Regions from separate parts of the Pseudarthrobacter sp. W1I19 genome, predicted to be linked through region 2. Evidence: predicted binding sites of a transcription regulator. Region 2 holds the regulator's gene; the other holds the start of a gene.
What was found. Region 2 encodes LexA, which represses DNA repair genes until DNA is damaged. Its sites were predicted from a motif close to TCGAACANNTGTTCGA; they were not measured.
Positions count from the first base shown of each region.

Region 1: a site for LexA is predicted at 3,813-3,828, ahead of QF038_RS21565 (shikimate dehydrogenase). Genes of this name have one in related genera too.

Region 1 covers NZ_JAUSZR010000001.1:4,657,584-4,665,254, reverse strand. The annotation lists gene pcaG (protocatechuate 3,4-dioxygenase subunit alpha) at 1-39, opposite strand, end outside; gene pcaH (protocatechuate 3,4-dioxygenase subunit beta) at 43-915, opposite strand; gene QF038_RS21570 (bifunctional sugar phosphate isomerase/epimerase/4-hydroxyphenylpyruvate dioxygenase family protein) at 952-2,838, opposite strand; gene QF038_RS21565 (shikimate dehydrogenase) at 2,838-3,719, opposite strand; gene QF038_RS21560 (IclR family transcriptional regulator) at 3,852-4,679, opposite strand; gene QF038_RS21555 (MFS transporter) at 4,907-6,226, shown strand; gene QF038_RS21550 (ABC transporter substrate-binding protein) at 6,467-7,671, shown strand, end outside.
Region 2 covers NZ_JAUSZR010000001.1:2,786,693-2,794,363, reverse strand. The annotation lists gene QF038_RS13115 (ATP-dependent DNA helicase) at 1-1,403, shown strand, start outside; gene lexA (transcriptional repressor LexA) at 1,467-2,201, opposite strand; gene QF038_RS13105 (LysM peptidoglycan-binding domain-containing protein) at 2,570-2,938, shown strand; gene QF038_RS13100 (histidinol-phosphate transaminase) at 3,008-4,126, shown strand; gene hisB (imidazoleglycerol-phosphate dehydratase HisB) at 4,187-4,807, shown strand; gene hisH (imidazole glycerol phosphate synthase subunit HisH) at 4,804-5,601, shown strand; gene QF038_RS13085 (hypothetical protein) at 5,619-5,759, shown strand; gene priA (bifunctional 1-(5-phosphoribosyl)-5-((5-phosphoribosylamino)methylideneamino)imidazole-4-carboxamide isomerase/phosphoribosylanthranilate isomerase PriA) at 5,802-6,548, shown strand; gene QF038_RS13075 (SseB family protein) at 6,577-7,464, shown strand; gene QF038_RS13070 (MFS transporter) at 7,520-7,671, shown strand, end outside.

The DNA of each region.
Region 1 (7,671 bases), 1.9 Mb from region 2:
CACGGTCTGGGCGGGGGTGGGTACCAGTTTGGTGCTCATCTTCTACTCCTCGTCACTGTCTGCGCCGAGCGCCTCGTTTTCCGTCCAGGTCCGCTTGGGACCGGTCAGGACGATGTCCCAGTTGTAGCCCAGCGCCCATTCGGGTTCGGTGAGGCTGTGGTCGTAGTTGGCCACGAGCCGGTCCCGGGCGTCCTGGTCAACGATGGTCTGGTAGATGGGGTCCAGCGGGAAGAGCTGGTCGCCGGGGAAGTACATCTGGGTGATGATGCGCTGGGTGAACTCGGTGCCGAACAGCGAGAAGTGGATGTGCGCCGGGCGCCAGGCATTGAGGTGGTTCTTCCACGGGTAGGCGCCGGGCTTGATGGTGGTGAACCGGTACGAGCCGTCCGGGCCGGTGATGCAGCGGCCGATGCCCGTGAAGTTGGGGTCGATGGGGGCCGGGTGCTGGTCGCGCTTATGGATGTAGCGGCCGGATGCGTTGGCCTGCCAAATCTCCACCAACTGGCCTGCCACCGGGCGGCCGTTACCGTCCAGGACCTTGCCTGCCACAATGATCCGCTCGCCCTGCGGCTCGCCGTTGTGCTGGATGGTCAGGTCCGATTCCAGGGCGTGCACGTCCTGGTGGCCGAACGCCGGGGAGTACAGCTCGATGGTTTCCGGGTCAGTGTGATGCAGGCTCTTGGTGGGGTGCCGCAGGATGCTGCTGCGGTACGGCGGGTAGTCCAGCCGCGGCTGGGTCTCGGCAGGAGCCCCGTCCTTGAGGGCCCGCACGTAGGCATCGCCGATCGCGTTGATCTCAGCACTGAGGTCAGCCTGTGTTTCGATGGCGCGGTCCAGCGGCAGGTGGGCTGCCTTCGGTTCGGCGGGCGGCACGAGCTCTTCCGATTCCAGCTCGGCATTGATGTCTTCCGGCACGGCTGGCTCCTTTCGTGGGTGGTTCGTTGGTGGTTTTCAGAGGCGGTGGAGCGAGTCGTATTGGACTGCGTGGCGGACGGGAGCGTTGGGGGCTCCGTAACCGTCGTAGGCGCCGCGGCGTTCCACCATTTCGAAAAACACACTGCCCACGGTGGCGGTGTAGAAATGGAGGAATTCCCCGCTGGCGTCCCGGTCGTACAAGAGGTTGAGCTCCTGGAGGGTGGCCAGGAAGCCCGGTTCGAGGTCGAAGCGGGCGTCCAGGTCCTCGTAGTAGTTGGCTGGAATCTGCAAGAACTCGAGGCCGCGGTCCCGGGCGGACCGCGCCGCGGACACGAGGTCGTCCACCGCGAAAGCGATGTGCTCCTGGTAGGTCTTGTGGGCCTGCTGGGCCGGCGACTGCTGAGCTGGTGCTTGCTGGACGGGGGCCAGGTTCAGGACCAGCCGCACCGCGCCGTCGGACGTCTGCATGACCTGCGAGCGCACCAGGCCGCTGGGGCTCGGAACTTCCGCGAACGGCTGCGGTTCCAGAGCCAGGGCGCTGGTGTAGAAGAGGACGGCCTCGTCGAAGTGCTGCCACGGCTGGGCCAGGTTCACGTGGTCAATCACCGCGTTATGTGACTGCCGCGGGTGTTCAAGCCCCTCACCGAATTCGTACGTCCACGCCGCAGTGCCGTCGGGACTACCCTGGCACAGGAAAATTTCGGTGGAGTCCGGGGCGGAGATGCCCTGGAACACTTCCTCGTCGGCCTGGACCTTGCGGGCCACCACCGGTGCCTTCAGCTGCTGTGCCCGGGCAGAGGCAATCACGGGGGAATCGACGTCGAACCCCAATGCGGCGATGGCCGGCTCGGCGTGCGTGGCCGCCTGCTCGTTGATGATGACCCGCGCCTGGCCCATGGTCCACAGCTGGACGTCCTTGGTGCGGTGCCGGCCCTCGAAGGCGAAGCCGAGCTGCCCCAGGAGCTTCTCCAGCTGCGCGGTATTGTCCGCCTTGACCTCGGCAAAGTTGAAACCTGCCGGTTCACTCACCTTGGGCAGTGTGGCCAGTTCCATGGGGTAACGACGGCGGGCGGCGGCGCCTGCGGCACCTTCCGGGCCGTTCCCCGCGAGCCATTTGGCGCTCTGCTCCTCCAGCCAGATCAGCGAGCGCATGGCGTCCACGGCGGTGCGTTCGAGATCGGACTGGCGGAAGACGTCGTTGAAGACTTCCAGTGACACCGGGCCGGTGTAGCCGGCGCGGACCACATGGCCCATGAACTTGGCGAGCCCGAACTGGCCTTCGCCCGGGAACACCCGGTAGTGCCGGCTCCAGGACAGGACGTCCATGGAGAGCTTGGGGGCATCCGCCACCTGGACAAAGAAGATCTTGTCCGCGTTGATCTTCTCGATCGGCGCGGTGTCCCAGTCGCGGGAGAGGATGTGGAAGGAGTCCAGGCAGGTACCGAGGTTGGGGTGGTCCACCATCTCCACCAACCGGTAGGCGTGCTCGTAATCGTTGACGTACTTGCCCCAGGCGAGGGCCTCGTACGCCACCTTGACGCCGTGGTCCCCGGCCAGTCCCGCGAGTTCGGAGAGCTGTTCGGCGCGGAGGCCATCGTTGTCGATGGTGGCTGTTGCCACGTTCGAGCAGACCAGGATGGTGTCCATGCCCAGCCGGGACATCAGCTTGAACTTCGCCTCGGCGCGCCGGAGGTTGGCCTTCAGCAGGTCCGGGGTGACGCCGTCGAAGTCCCGGAACGGCTGGTAGAGGTCCAATCCCAGGCCGAGGTCGGCGGCCATGGTCCGCACGTCCTCGGGGCTCAGCGGAGAGGTGACCAGGTCCTGTTCGAAGATCTCGATGCCGTCGAAGCCTGCAATCGCGCAAGCCTGCATCTTTTCCTTGAGCGTGCCGGACAGGCAGACGGTGGCGATTCCGGTGCGCATCAGGCGGCCACCTCTTCGGCCGCCACAAGCTCCAGGAAGTGGCTGCGCATCCGGTCCGGGTCCGCTTCCAGGCCCGTGAAGATGCGGAAGGAGTCGGCGGCCTGGCCCACTGCCATCCGGCCGCCGTCAAGAACCTCGCAGCCCTTGGCCCGGGCGCCCCGGACCAGCTCGGTGTCGATGGGGCGGTACACGATGTCCGCCACCCAGTGGCGGGACTCGAGCAGGTCCAGGTCCAGCGGGAGCCCCGGGTGGGCGGCCATGCCCACGGGAGTGCAGTGCGCCAGGCCGTTGGCAAGGGGCATCAGCTGCGGCAGCTCCGCCGTCGTACGTGCCGCCACGGTGCTGTCCGGGAAGAACCCGGCCAGCTCGGCGGCCCGGGCAGCGCCACGGGCGGCGTCCATGTCCACCAGGTCCAGGTGGCGGACCCCGGCGGTGAGCAGGGCGTAGGCGACAGCCGAGCCGGCGCCACCGGCACCCAGCTGCACCACGCGGTCCAGCTTCGCGCCGGGAAGTCCGGCGGCGAGGGCTGCGGCGAAGCCGGAGAAGTCGGTGTTATGGCCGACGAACCGGCCGTCCTCGATCACCACGGTGTTGACCGCACCCAGCCGCAGGGCGTCCGGCGACACCTCATCCAGGTGCTGCAGGACCAGCTGCTTGCAGGGGTGGGTGATGTTCAGGCCGTTGAAGCCAAGGCTGCGGGCGCTCTGGAGCAGCTGGCCCACGGATTCGCCGGGAAGGCCGAGCTCCAACAGGTCGATGGGCCGGTACAGGTAGCGCAGGCCCTGCACGTCCCCTTCGCGTTCGTGCATGGGCGGGGTGAGTGATGGCATCACGCCATCGCCGACCAGTCCCACCAGGTAGGACTCAGTTCGATTGCTCATCCGTGCAGCTCCTTTGATACGGCACCGGGCAGCTTCCTTGCGGAGGTGCACTGCCGGGGTGATGGAAATTACGGTACATCATTTGTTCACTTTTCGCACTTTTGTTCTAGATACGAACAAACAGGGCGGCGGCTAGCGCTGGGGCAGGCGGGCAGCGAGCTCAGCCGCGGCTTCCTGCAGCAGCGGGACGTGCGCCTCCAACCCCTCCAGGCTGAGGCGGAAGACCGGGACTGCAGTGGCCAGCGAAGCGAACGCGTGCCCCTGGCTGTTGAGCAGCGGAACGGCCACGGCCCGCATGCCCGTCTCGTTCTCCTCGTCCATCACGGCAAACCCGCGGCGGCGGACCAGCTCGATTTCGGCACGGAAGGCATCCCGGTCCGTGATGGATTTTTCCGTGAGGGGCTCCAGCGGAAGCTCCGCCAGGAGCTTTTCCCGCTCGGCGTCCTCCGCAAACGCCACCAGCGCCTTGCCGACGGCGGTGGTGGAGAGCGAGCCCAGGTGGCCGGGATCGCTGGTCACCCGGAACATTTGCGGGCCGTCCACCTTGTTCACCGTGAGATGGTGGTGGCCGTCCCGGACGCTGAGGATAGTGGCCTCCCCCGTCTGCTCGGTCACCCGGCGCAGGACAGGCAGGGCGGTTCCGGCGAAGCCGTGATGGTTGGAAACCCGCTGGCCCAGCTGGAAGATCCGCAGGCCCAGATGGTAGCGGCGGCCATCCGGCTCGTAGTCCACAAAGCCGTCCCGCGTCAGGGAGCCGAGGAGGCGGTACGTGGTACTGAAGGGCAGCTGGGCCCGGCGGGAGATCTCCGCAGCACTCGCGCCGCGGGGTTCATCGCCCAGGAGGACCAACAGGCCCAGGGCCTTGCCCACCATGTCCGTACGGTCAGCGGAGCGCCCTGTTTTGGCCGGGCCTTCGTCAGCGGCAACATCATCGGGCGCTGTGGTTTGGTTCACACTCATACCTCGATGTTGCCACATTGTGAGAGCTATTGCTACTAGATGATTATTTTATTGACAAGTGACTGCCCTCACAGCCATCATTGCTGTATCGCACAAGTAGCTCCCACCATGTGGCTACTGCCCGGGTTCTCCCGCCACTGCAGCCGTGCCGCCCAAGGCAACACCTGGGCATGCCGGCTGAAGCCCCCGATCCATCCGCGACAAAGTCGTCACATCAAAGGAACTCCATGAGCCAGATACTTCCGTCCGCTGAGCCAGGCATTGTTGCCCCGGCCGGGACGCCGAAGAAGGCAGCCCTCGCAAGCTTCCTGGGCAGCGCCGTCGAATACTATGACTTCTTCATCTTCGGTTCCGCCGCCGCCCTGATCTTCCCCACGGTCTTCTTCCCGAATGCTGACGCGAATGCGGCCATCATGTCCTTCGCCACCTTCGGCTTCGCCTACGTGGCACGCCCCGTGGGCGCCGTCATCCTGGGCCACTTCGGCGACAGGGTGGGCCGGCGGAAGGTCCTGATGTTCACCTTGCTCCTGATGGGCGCTTCCACCTTCCTGATCGGCTGCCTCCCGGACTTCAACACCGTCGGCTGGTGGGCTCCGGCCTTGCTGGTCCTCGCCCGGCTCTGCCAGGGCCTGTCCGCTGCAGGCGAGCAGGCCGGCGCCTCCTCCATGACGCTGGAACACGCTCCGGACAACCGCCGCTCCTTCTTCACCTCCTGGACGCTCACCGGCACCCAGGGCGGCCAGATCCTCGCCGCCCTCGTCTTCATCCCCGTCCTGGCCCTCCCGGACGAGATCAAGTACGGCATCGGCTGGCGCATCCCCTTCTGGCTGAGCGCCGTCGTGGTCATTGTCGCGTTCTTTATCCGCCGCACCCTGCATGAGCCGCCGGCCTTCGAGGAAGCCCAGAAGACGGCCCAGATCTCCAAGCTCCCGGTCGCCGACCTGCTCAAGGGCCACTGGCGCGACGTCCTCCGCGTGATCTGCTGCGCCTTCATCGCCGCCGTCTCCACAGTGTTTGGCACCCTCGCCATCAGCTACGCCAAGACCGTTGCCGGCGTGGACGGCACCACCACCCTCTGGCTTGTGGTGGCCGCCAACGTGGTGGCCCTGGGCACCCAGCCGCTGTTCGGCATGCTCGCGGACAAGATCGGCCGGAAGCCCGTGTACATCTACGGCGCCCTTGCCAGCGCAGCCCTGACGCCCGTGTTCCTGCTCAGCCTGGAATCCGGCAGCGTGCCGCTGATGTTCCTGGCCGCAATCGGCTTCTTCTCCTGCGGCTATGCCGCCTCCAACGCCGTCTGGCCGTCCTTCTACGCCGAGATGTTCAGCACCAAGGTCCGCTTCTCCGGCTTGGCCATCGGCACCCAGCTGGGCTTCCTGATGGCAGGATTCGCACCTGCCATCGTGGCGGCCATGGGCGGCATCAAGCCCGGCGGCTGGGTCCAGATCAGCATCTTCACCGCCGCCATCTGCGTGGTGGCCGCCGTCTCCGCGCTGACCGCCAAGGAGTCCTACAAGATCCCCACCAAGCAGCTCGGCCTGAAGTAGCACTTCGCCGGTCCGGAGAAACAATCCAGCCCGGTTTTTAGACCGGAAAGCCCGCCATTCCCCCAAATGGCGGGCTTTCCTTTTCATTAACCGGGCTGTTCCGGCACCAGCGCGCTCCGCCTCCCCGCGGCTGGGCAGCAACTTCATCAATTCACGCTTTGGCGGAAGGGAAGGCTACCCTAAGTCCGTCCCCTTTTTATTCCTGCCCTTCCCCGCGGCAGCCCTGCTAGGCGGTTTCCTGTGCGCTCCTCCCTCCGTCCCCGCGTCCTTCTGGCCGCGGCCGCTGCCCTCACCCTGACAGGCTGCGGGTTCAGCGGCACCCAGACCCAGTCCACCCAGCCCAGCGCTGCGGCGGACACCAGCCAGCGGATCGTGGTGGACAACTTCCGCGCACCGGTAGCCAACTGGGCCGTGGAATCGGATGCTGCGTACATCCTGTCCCTCTCCGGCTGCCTGGAGACCCTGACCACCTACAACCAGGCCGAGGGCAAGGTCCTGCCATCGCTGGCCACCGAATGGAAGCAGTCCTCACCCCTGGACTGGGATTTCAGCATCCGCCAGGACGTCAAGTTCCAGGACGGCACCGACCTCACCGCCGAGTCCGTGGTGTCGGCGCTGAACCACGTCCTGGACGCGAAGGTTCCGGCGCGCGCTTTCAACCGCACCATGATCAGCAGCGTTACCGCAGTGGACGCGCAGACCGTCCGGGTCAGCACCCCGGCCGAGAACCCGCTGGTGCCGTACCGTTTGGCCAGCGTCAACACCGGCATCCTGGCCCCGGCCGCCTACAAGGCTGAAGGCCTGGACCCGTTCAAGCACTGCACCGGACCCTTCACCCCCGTCTCGGAGAAGGCAAAGCAGTCCCTCACGCTGGACCGCAACGAGAACTACTGGGGCGGCGACGTGCAGCTTGCCGGCGCCGAGGTCCGGTTCATCACCAACGGCCCCACCCGTGCCGCCCAGGTGCAGACGGGCGAAGCGGACATCTCGCTGTCCATCCCCGTCGCCAGCCTCGCCGGACTGAAAGCGGACGACGGCGTCTCCGTCCTGGGTGCCGATTCCCCCCGCACTGCCACCATGTACATGAACAATGGCCGCGCTCCGCTGAACAATGTTGACGTCCGCAAAGCGATCCGCGACGCGCTGGACCTCGACGCCCTCGCCGCCAGTGTCTATGAAGGCGCAGCACTTCCGGCCACCGGACCGTTCGCCCCGTCCGAGCCCTGGGCCGGCGGGAATCAGGACAAGCAGCAGCAAAATGTTGAGGAAGCCCGCAAGCTGCTCGCCAGTGCCGGCTACACGGCGGACCGGCCCCTCGAGATCATTGCCATTGTGGAGCGTGCCGAGTTCGCGGATGTTGCCGCCGTGGTGCAGGAAAACCTGAAGAACATCGGTATCCCGGTGACCATCACATCCAAGGAATACGCCTCGGCCGAGCCGGATGT
Region 2 (7,671 bases):
TGGCGGCGGAATGCTTCAGCGAACTGGCCCGCCAGAATGCCGCCGAAGCCGACGTTGTGGTCACCAACCATGCCATGCTCGCGGTCAGCGCCTTCGAAGGACTGGCCGTACTGCCTGAGTATGACGTGGTGGTAGTCGACGAGGCCCATGAACTCCAGGACAGGGTGACGGGCGCTGTCTCCGGGCAGCTTTCGGTGGCCATGGTCCACGCCGCCGCGGCGGGCGCCCGCAAGCACACGGCCATCACCGTGGACGCGCTCAATGCCGCCGCCGCGAACCTGGAGTTGGCCCTGACGGGCGTTGCCAACGGGCTGCTGCCGAACGGCCTGAACGATGAGCAGCTGGACTGCGTGGACCAGCTGCGTGAGGCCTGCCGGGCCGCACTGTCTGATTCCAAGGGGGACAGCAGTACAACGGCCGACGGCGGGCGGCAGCTTGCGCGCTCCCGGCTGATGCTCATCCTGGAACTTTGCGAACGCCTCCTGGCAGCTCGCGAGAACAGGGAAGTGGTGTGGTTCTCCCGCGCCAGCTCCTTTGACCCGCAACAGGGATATTCGCAGCCCGATGACACGGCTCCTGCGCTGATCAACATTGCTCCGTTGTCCGTAGCCGGGCGGCTGCGTGAAGGCCTGTTCGCGGGGCATACCGTGGTGCTGACCTCGGCAACCCTGGCCATCGGTTCGGCCTTTGAGCCCGCAGCGGGCGGCTTGGGCCTCGTAGGCGAGGGCGCACCCAGCTGGACCGGTGTTGATGTGGGGTCGCCCTTCGACTACCCCAAACAGGGCATCCTCTACGTCGCAGGCCACCTTCCCAAGCCCGGCCGCGGAGTCTCCCCGGAGGCACTGGTCGAACTCGAATCACTCATCCGTGCGTCCAACGGCGGTGCGCTCTGCCTGTTTTCGTCGCGGCGGGCAGCGGAGGAAGCAGCCGACGCGCTGCGGCCGAAGCTGGGGATGACCATCCTCTGCCAGGGCGACTCCACCATGACGGCGCTGGTGAAGCAGTTCGCGGACGAACCCGATACCTGCCTGTTCGGCACCATGTCGCTGTGGCAGGGCGTGGATGTTCCGGGCGGGTCCTGCCGGCTGGTGGTCATCGACCGGATTCCATTCCCGCGGCCGGACGACCCCCTGATGACTGCACGGTCCCGTGCTGTGGCGCAGGCGGGTGGCAACGGCTTTATGTCCGTCTCGGCCACCCACGCTGCGATCCGCCTGGCCCAGGGCGCCGGACGCCTGATCCGGTCCACCGGGGACAAGGGCGTGGTGGCAGTGCTGGATTCCAGGCTGGCCACCGAACGGTACGCCGGATTCCTTCGCGGGGCCCTGCCGCCCTTCTGGCCCACTACAGAACGGAAGACGGCGATCGCGGCCCTTGAACGGCTGGCAGGGGAGAACGCCTGACGGCAGCACCTTCACAATGCCGGCAGCGCCTTCGCGCTGCCGGCAAACGGCTGATGCCGCTGCCTAGAGCGAGCGGAGAACAGAGACGACCTTGCCCATGATGGTGGCGTGGTCGCCCAGGATGGGTTCGTACTGGGTGTTCTGCGGCAACAGCCACGTGTGGCCGTCACGCTGGCGGAAGGTCTTGACCGTGGCTTCGTCGTCCAGGAGCGCCGCGACGATATCACCGTTGGCGGCGTCTGCCTGGCGCCGCACCACCACCCAGTCGCCGTCGCAGATCGCGGCGTCCACCATGGAATCGCCGGCCACCTTCAACATAAACAGTTCCCCCTGGCCCACAAGCTGGCGGGGGAGCGCCAGGACATCCTCCACCACCTGGTCGGCAAGGATGGGACCGCCGGCGGCGATCCGGCCCACTAGGGGAACCATGGCGGTGTCCATGGCGGTGGGAAGCTGGGTCACTGTTGCGCTGGTGCCCGGCAAAAGGGCGGACGGCTCCGATGCAGGCTTGGGGGCACCCCCGTCCAGGGTCAGGGGCATCAGCACCTCCATGGCGCGGGGCCTTTTCGGGTCGCGGCGGAGGTAGCCGAGTTTTTCCAGCTGCGACAGCTGGTGGGTGACGCTGGAGAGGCTCGCCAGCCCCACGGTATCGCCGATTTCCCGCATGGACGGCGGATAGCCGTTGTCATTGACCGAGCGCTGAATGGTTTCGAGGATCTTCTTCTGCCGCGGCGTCAGGCCCTTGGCGGTCTTCTTCGGTTGGGAGGTTGCCCTGCCCCCGGCGGCTGCTGCTGCCATATTCGCCAATGCCTTTCATCTTGCCCCGGCATTTCGGCCCGGACCCGGAGTAGCCGCCGCAATTGTCAGACCCTGCTGATCAACTTCAGAGGTGGTTGTTCTTGTCTTCAAAGCTAGGCCAGCCACAGGGCATTTTCAAACATTTGTTCTAGCGAGTCTCGACATTATTCGTCGATAAGTGCTAAAACAGAGAAAGCAAAGTTCGAACATTTGTTCTACTCCGCTTGAAGCCACTCGAAGATCCGGATCAGTTCCGGGCGCATCGGGGGCCGCTGGGAAGGACATCGGGCAGCACAGTCAGGTCCAGGAGGGCTCAGTTCATGTCAGCTACATCTGCTTCACAGGGTTCACGTCCGCAGCTTCTTTCGGTGCATCAACTTCTGTCGCAGGGGGCCCGCCGGCAGTCGGACCGTCCCGCGCCCCAGCCGCCGCTGCGGCTCACCCGCCGGGGGAAGGTGGTTCTGATCGGCATCCCCCTGGTCCTGCTGGCGGCTCTGCTGCTCTCCCTGGCAGGCTTCTTCAACTCGCCGGCCAAGGCCTCGGATTCCGCCGCAGACCTTTCCATTACCCCCACGGTCACCGTCACCGTGCAGCCGGGCCAGTCGCTGTGGGCCATTGCCGGAACCGTTGACCCGGAGCGGGATGCGCGCGACGTCGTGGCGGACATCGTGCAGCTCAACAACCTGAGCGCCGGAGCGGTGCACCCCGGGCAGCAGCTGTACGTGCCCACGCGCTAGCTGCACGCTGAGCGCGAACAGGGCACCGTCACATTTTCCGGTCTCCTGCACGGGCACTAAACTGTTCAGGTGAATGACCAGCTAGAGCGCCTGAACCGGCTCCCCCTCCGCAGCAACCTTCGTGGGCTGACCCCCTACGGCGCGCCCCAGCTGGATGTCCCCATCCTCCTCAACGTCAATGAGAACACCCACGGGGTGCCCGCGGACGTCCGCGCAGCCATCAGTGCCGCCGTGACGGAAGCTGCCGCAGGCCTCAACCGCTACCCCGACCGGGAATTCACCGAGTTGCGCAAGGCCCTGGCGGAGTACCTGGGGCATGGACTTGATGAGTCGAACGTCTGGGCGGCCAACGGCTCCAACGAGGTACTCCAGCAGATCCTTCAGGCCTTCGGCGGACCCGGCCGCACCGCGCTGGGCTTCCCCCCCACGTACTCCATGTACCCGCTGCTGGCCAGCGGCACGGACACTGAATACATCGTGGGTGACCGGGCGGAGGGCTACGGCCTCAGCGCCGAATCGGCCGCCCTGCAGGTCAAGGAACTGCAGCCCAATATTGTTTTCCTCTGCTCTCCGAACAACCCCACCGGAACCGGCCTGGGGCTCGACGTGGTGGAGGCCGTGTACGAGGCCGGCGAAGCCAGCCAGACGATTGTCATCGTGGACGAGGCGTACCACGAGTTCGCGCATGACGGCACGCCGAGTGCCCTCACCCTCCTGCCCGGCCGTGAACGGCTGATTGTTTCGCGCACCATGAGCAAGGCATTTGCCCTTGCCGGGGCGCGCCTCGGTTACATGGCCGCAGCCCCCGAGGTCACCGATGCCCTGCGCCTGGTCCGGCTGCCGTACCACCTTTCCGCCATCACTCAGGCCACCGCGCTGGCAGCCCTTCAGCACCGCGAGGCCCTGATGGCCGACGTTGAGGACATCAAGGAACAGCGCGACCGGATCGTGGCAGAGCTGACGAGGATGGGCCTGAAGCCCGCCGCCTCGGACTCCAATTACGTGTTCTTTGGCGGGCTCGAGAACCCGCACCAGGTCTGGCAGGAGCTGCTCGACGCAGGTGTGCTGATCCGCGACGTCGGGATCCCGGGCCATCTTCGCGTCACTGCCGGCACTGAGGCTGAAACCACAGCCTTCCTCACGTCGCTGGAAAGCATCCTTGCCGGCCAGGCCACGCTTCCCGCCTAGACTGGAAGTATTGGCGCTGGACGCCCTGAACCACTCCTTCTTCCCAAAGGACACTTGACCATGAGTTCCACCGGATCCACTGCGGCCAGGACGGCGCGCATGGAGCGTGCCACCAGCGAGTCCTCTGTGCTCGTGGAGATCAACCTCGACGGTACCGGCGTCTCGGACATCGACACGTCAGTGCCGTTCTACGACCACATGCTCACCGCGCTGTGCAAGCACTCCCTCATCGACCTGACGGTGAAGGCGACCGGGGACACCCACATCGACGTCCACCACACTGTGGAGGATGTAGCCATCACCTTTGGTGAGGTTCTGCGCACGGCCCTGGGCAACAAGGCGGGAATCCGCCGCTTCGGTGAGGCCACCGTGCCCCTGGATGAGGCGCTGGCCCACGCCGTAGTTGACGTCTCCGGCCGCCCGTACCTGGTGCACGGCGGGGAACCTGCCGGCCAGGAGTACCACCTGATTGGCGGCCACTTCACCGGCTCGCTGACCCGCCACGTCTTTGAAGCGATAACGCTGCACGCCGGGATCTGCCTGCACATGAACGTGATCGCGGGCAGGGATCCGCACCACATCGTCGAAGCCCAGTTCAAGGCATTCGCACGTGCCCTTCGCGCTGCCGTTGAGTCCGATCCCCGCGTCGAAGGCATTCCCTCCACCAAGGGTGCGCTGTGAGCGGCCAGGTCCTGCGCGACGGCGCAATTATCGATCCGTCAGCCTCACAGAAGCTGCCGTCGCCGGAGGGGAAACCCACCGTCACTGTTCTCGACTACGGTTCGGGAAACGTTCGCTCTGCAGTCCGTGCCCTGGAGCGCGCGGGCGCGGAGGTAATCCTCAGCTCCAAGCCCGAGGATGTCCTGAACGCTGACGGCCTGGTGGTTCCCGGCGTCGGCGCTTTTGAAACCGTCATGCGTGAGCTCAAGGCCGTGGACGGCATTCGCCTCATCGGCCGCCGCGTCGCCGGCGGCCGCCCGGTCCTGGGTATCTGCGTAGGCCTTCAGGTGCTGTTCGAAGCCGGTGTGGAACACGGCACCGAGGCCGAAGGCATCGGTGAATGGCCCGGCAAGGTGGAGCTCCTTCCCGCAGATGTTGTTCCGCACATGGGCTGGAACACCGTCAAGGTGCCGGAGGGCTCAAAGCTCTTTGCCGGCGTCGAAAACGAGCGGTTCTACTTCGTGCACTCCTATGGGGTGCAGGAATGGAACTTCGATGTCATCCAGCCCCGGATGGCCCCGCCCCTGGTCACCTGGTCCGAGCATGGCGCCCCGTTCATCGCCGCCGTCGAGAATGGCCCGCTCTGCGCCACCCAGTTCCACCCGGAAAAGTCCGGCGACGCCGGCGCGCAGCTCCTGCGCAACTGGGTGGACGCCCTGCGCCGCCCGGCTGAGGCAGGCAATGCAGGCGCAAGCTCCCCCATGGCAGGCAACCCGGCGCCAGATGCCGAAACTCCTGCCGGCGGCGACGCCTAGTGTGGTCGGTCCTGCTGATGGGACTCGCCGGCCTGCTCATCGGCGGCGGCATCTCGTTTCGGCAGCAGCACAAACCGCTCTGGACCCAGGTTTCCTTCTACGTCCTGGCGGGCATGGCACTGCTGGCCGCCTATCTGCTGACGCTGCCGGCCAACTAGCCATACCTTGCCCCGTTTCCCCCCAACTTTCGAGGATTTTTGATGAACACCGCTACAGACCTGCCGGTCCTTGAACTGCTGCCCGCCGTCGACGTCGTCAACGGCCAGGCCGTCCGGCTCGTCCAGGGCGAAGCGGGCAGCGAAACAAGCTACGGAACCCCGCTGGAAGCGGCACTGAACTGGCAGCAGCAGGGTGCCGAGTGGGTCCATCTGGTGGACCTGGATGCCGCCTTTGGCCGCGGCTCCAACGCGGAGCTGCTGCGCGAAGTGGTGGGCAGGCTGGACATCAAGGTGGAACTCTCCGGCGGCCTCCGCGACGACGCAACACTCGAAGCCGCCCTGGACCTGGGCGTTGCGCGCGTCAACCTCGGTACGGCAGCGCTGGAAAATCCCGAATGGACCCAGCGGGCCATCGAACGCTTCGGTGACAAGATCGCCGTCGGCCTCGATGTCCGCGGAACCACCTTGGCCGGCCGCGGCTGGACCAAGGAAGGCGGGGACCTCTGGGACGTGCTCGGCCGGCTCGAAGAGGCGGGGTGCTCGCGCTACGTGGTCACCGACGTGACCAAGGACGGGACCCTGCAGGGACCTAACGTGGAACTGCTCCGCCAAATGGTCGAAAAGACCGGCAAGCCCGTGGTGGCCTCCGGCGGTATTTCCAGCCTCGACGATCTTAAGGTCCTGCGTTCCCTGGTGCCGCTGGGGGTTGAAGGAGCCATCGTGGGCAAGGCCTTGTACGCCGGCGCCTTCACCCTGCCCGAGGCCCTCGACGTCGCCGGCCGCCGCTAGCCAGCCGCGCCAGGCCCCAGGCAACGCCATGTCCAGCACCGAACCCGGATCCGGCACCTCTCCGCAACGCCACCTCCCCGGCCACATCGCAGCAGCGCTGGCCGGTGCCGGGGGTGCCACCGACTCTGCCGGCCAGCCCTGGGCGGGGCGGAGCCTGGCCGGGGAGAATGCCAAGATCCACAATTTTGAGGACGACGACGGACTGGCCGACGCCGGTTACCTCAGCGCCGTCGCGGCCCTGCAGGCTGGACACGGGGACGAGGCCGCCGTGGTTGCCTCCCTCGCCACCGCCCGGGTCTTTATTCCCATCGTTGCCCAGCTCGCCGAAGAAGCCGAAGGCCAGGACGGACTGCACGCCGACAAGCAGGCGGACATGGCCCTGGTGACCCTCAAAGCTGCCGATGGCCGGACCGCCATGCCGGCGTTCACATCCGCCGAGGCACTGAGCGCGTGGCACCCGGAGGCGCGGCCAGTAGCGGTCTACGCCGCACGCGCGGCCCTTTCGGCCGTGGCGGAAGGGGCGGAACTGCTGGTCCTTGACCCGGGTTCGACCGTCACGTTTGTGGTCCGGCGGCCCGCCCTCTGGGCGTTGGCCCAGCAGCAGGACTGGATCCCCTCCTACACGGATGACGCCCTCGCCCGCCAGATGCGGGAGGCTACGGCCGGCTTCCCCGCCGTGCGGAGCCTGGAGCTCCTGCCGGGCAGGGGAGTGGCAGCCCGCACCGCTGACGGGGCCGTCCTCCCCGGCGGAGGCGCCGGTCCCGAGCTGCAGGTGGTCCTCTACCTGGAGGACGGCCTGGACGCGGCCGCCGTGCAGGAACTGGTGGCAGGACTCCAGGCCCAGTGGTCCCGGAATGTATTGTTTGGGGAGCGGGTCGACTCCATCGAGGTGAAACTGCGGCGCGCTGTCCACTAGCTGCGGCGAGGAGGGGGATCCCCGGTCGGCTGCGGCAGACCGAAGGATTCTTTTCGTGAATTTCGCTCTCTACCGGGAGTTGCTCGCCGTGCGGCCCATCAGGCGGCTACTCCTTGTGGGCATGATCGCCCGCATTCCGCACTCGGCAGCCGGTGTGCTGCTGACCCTGCACATCGTCCTCACCCTGGGCCAGGGATACGCTGCCGC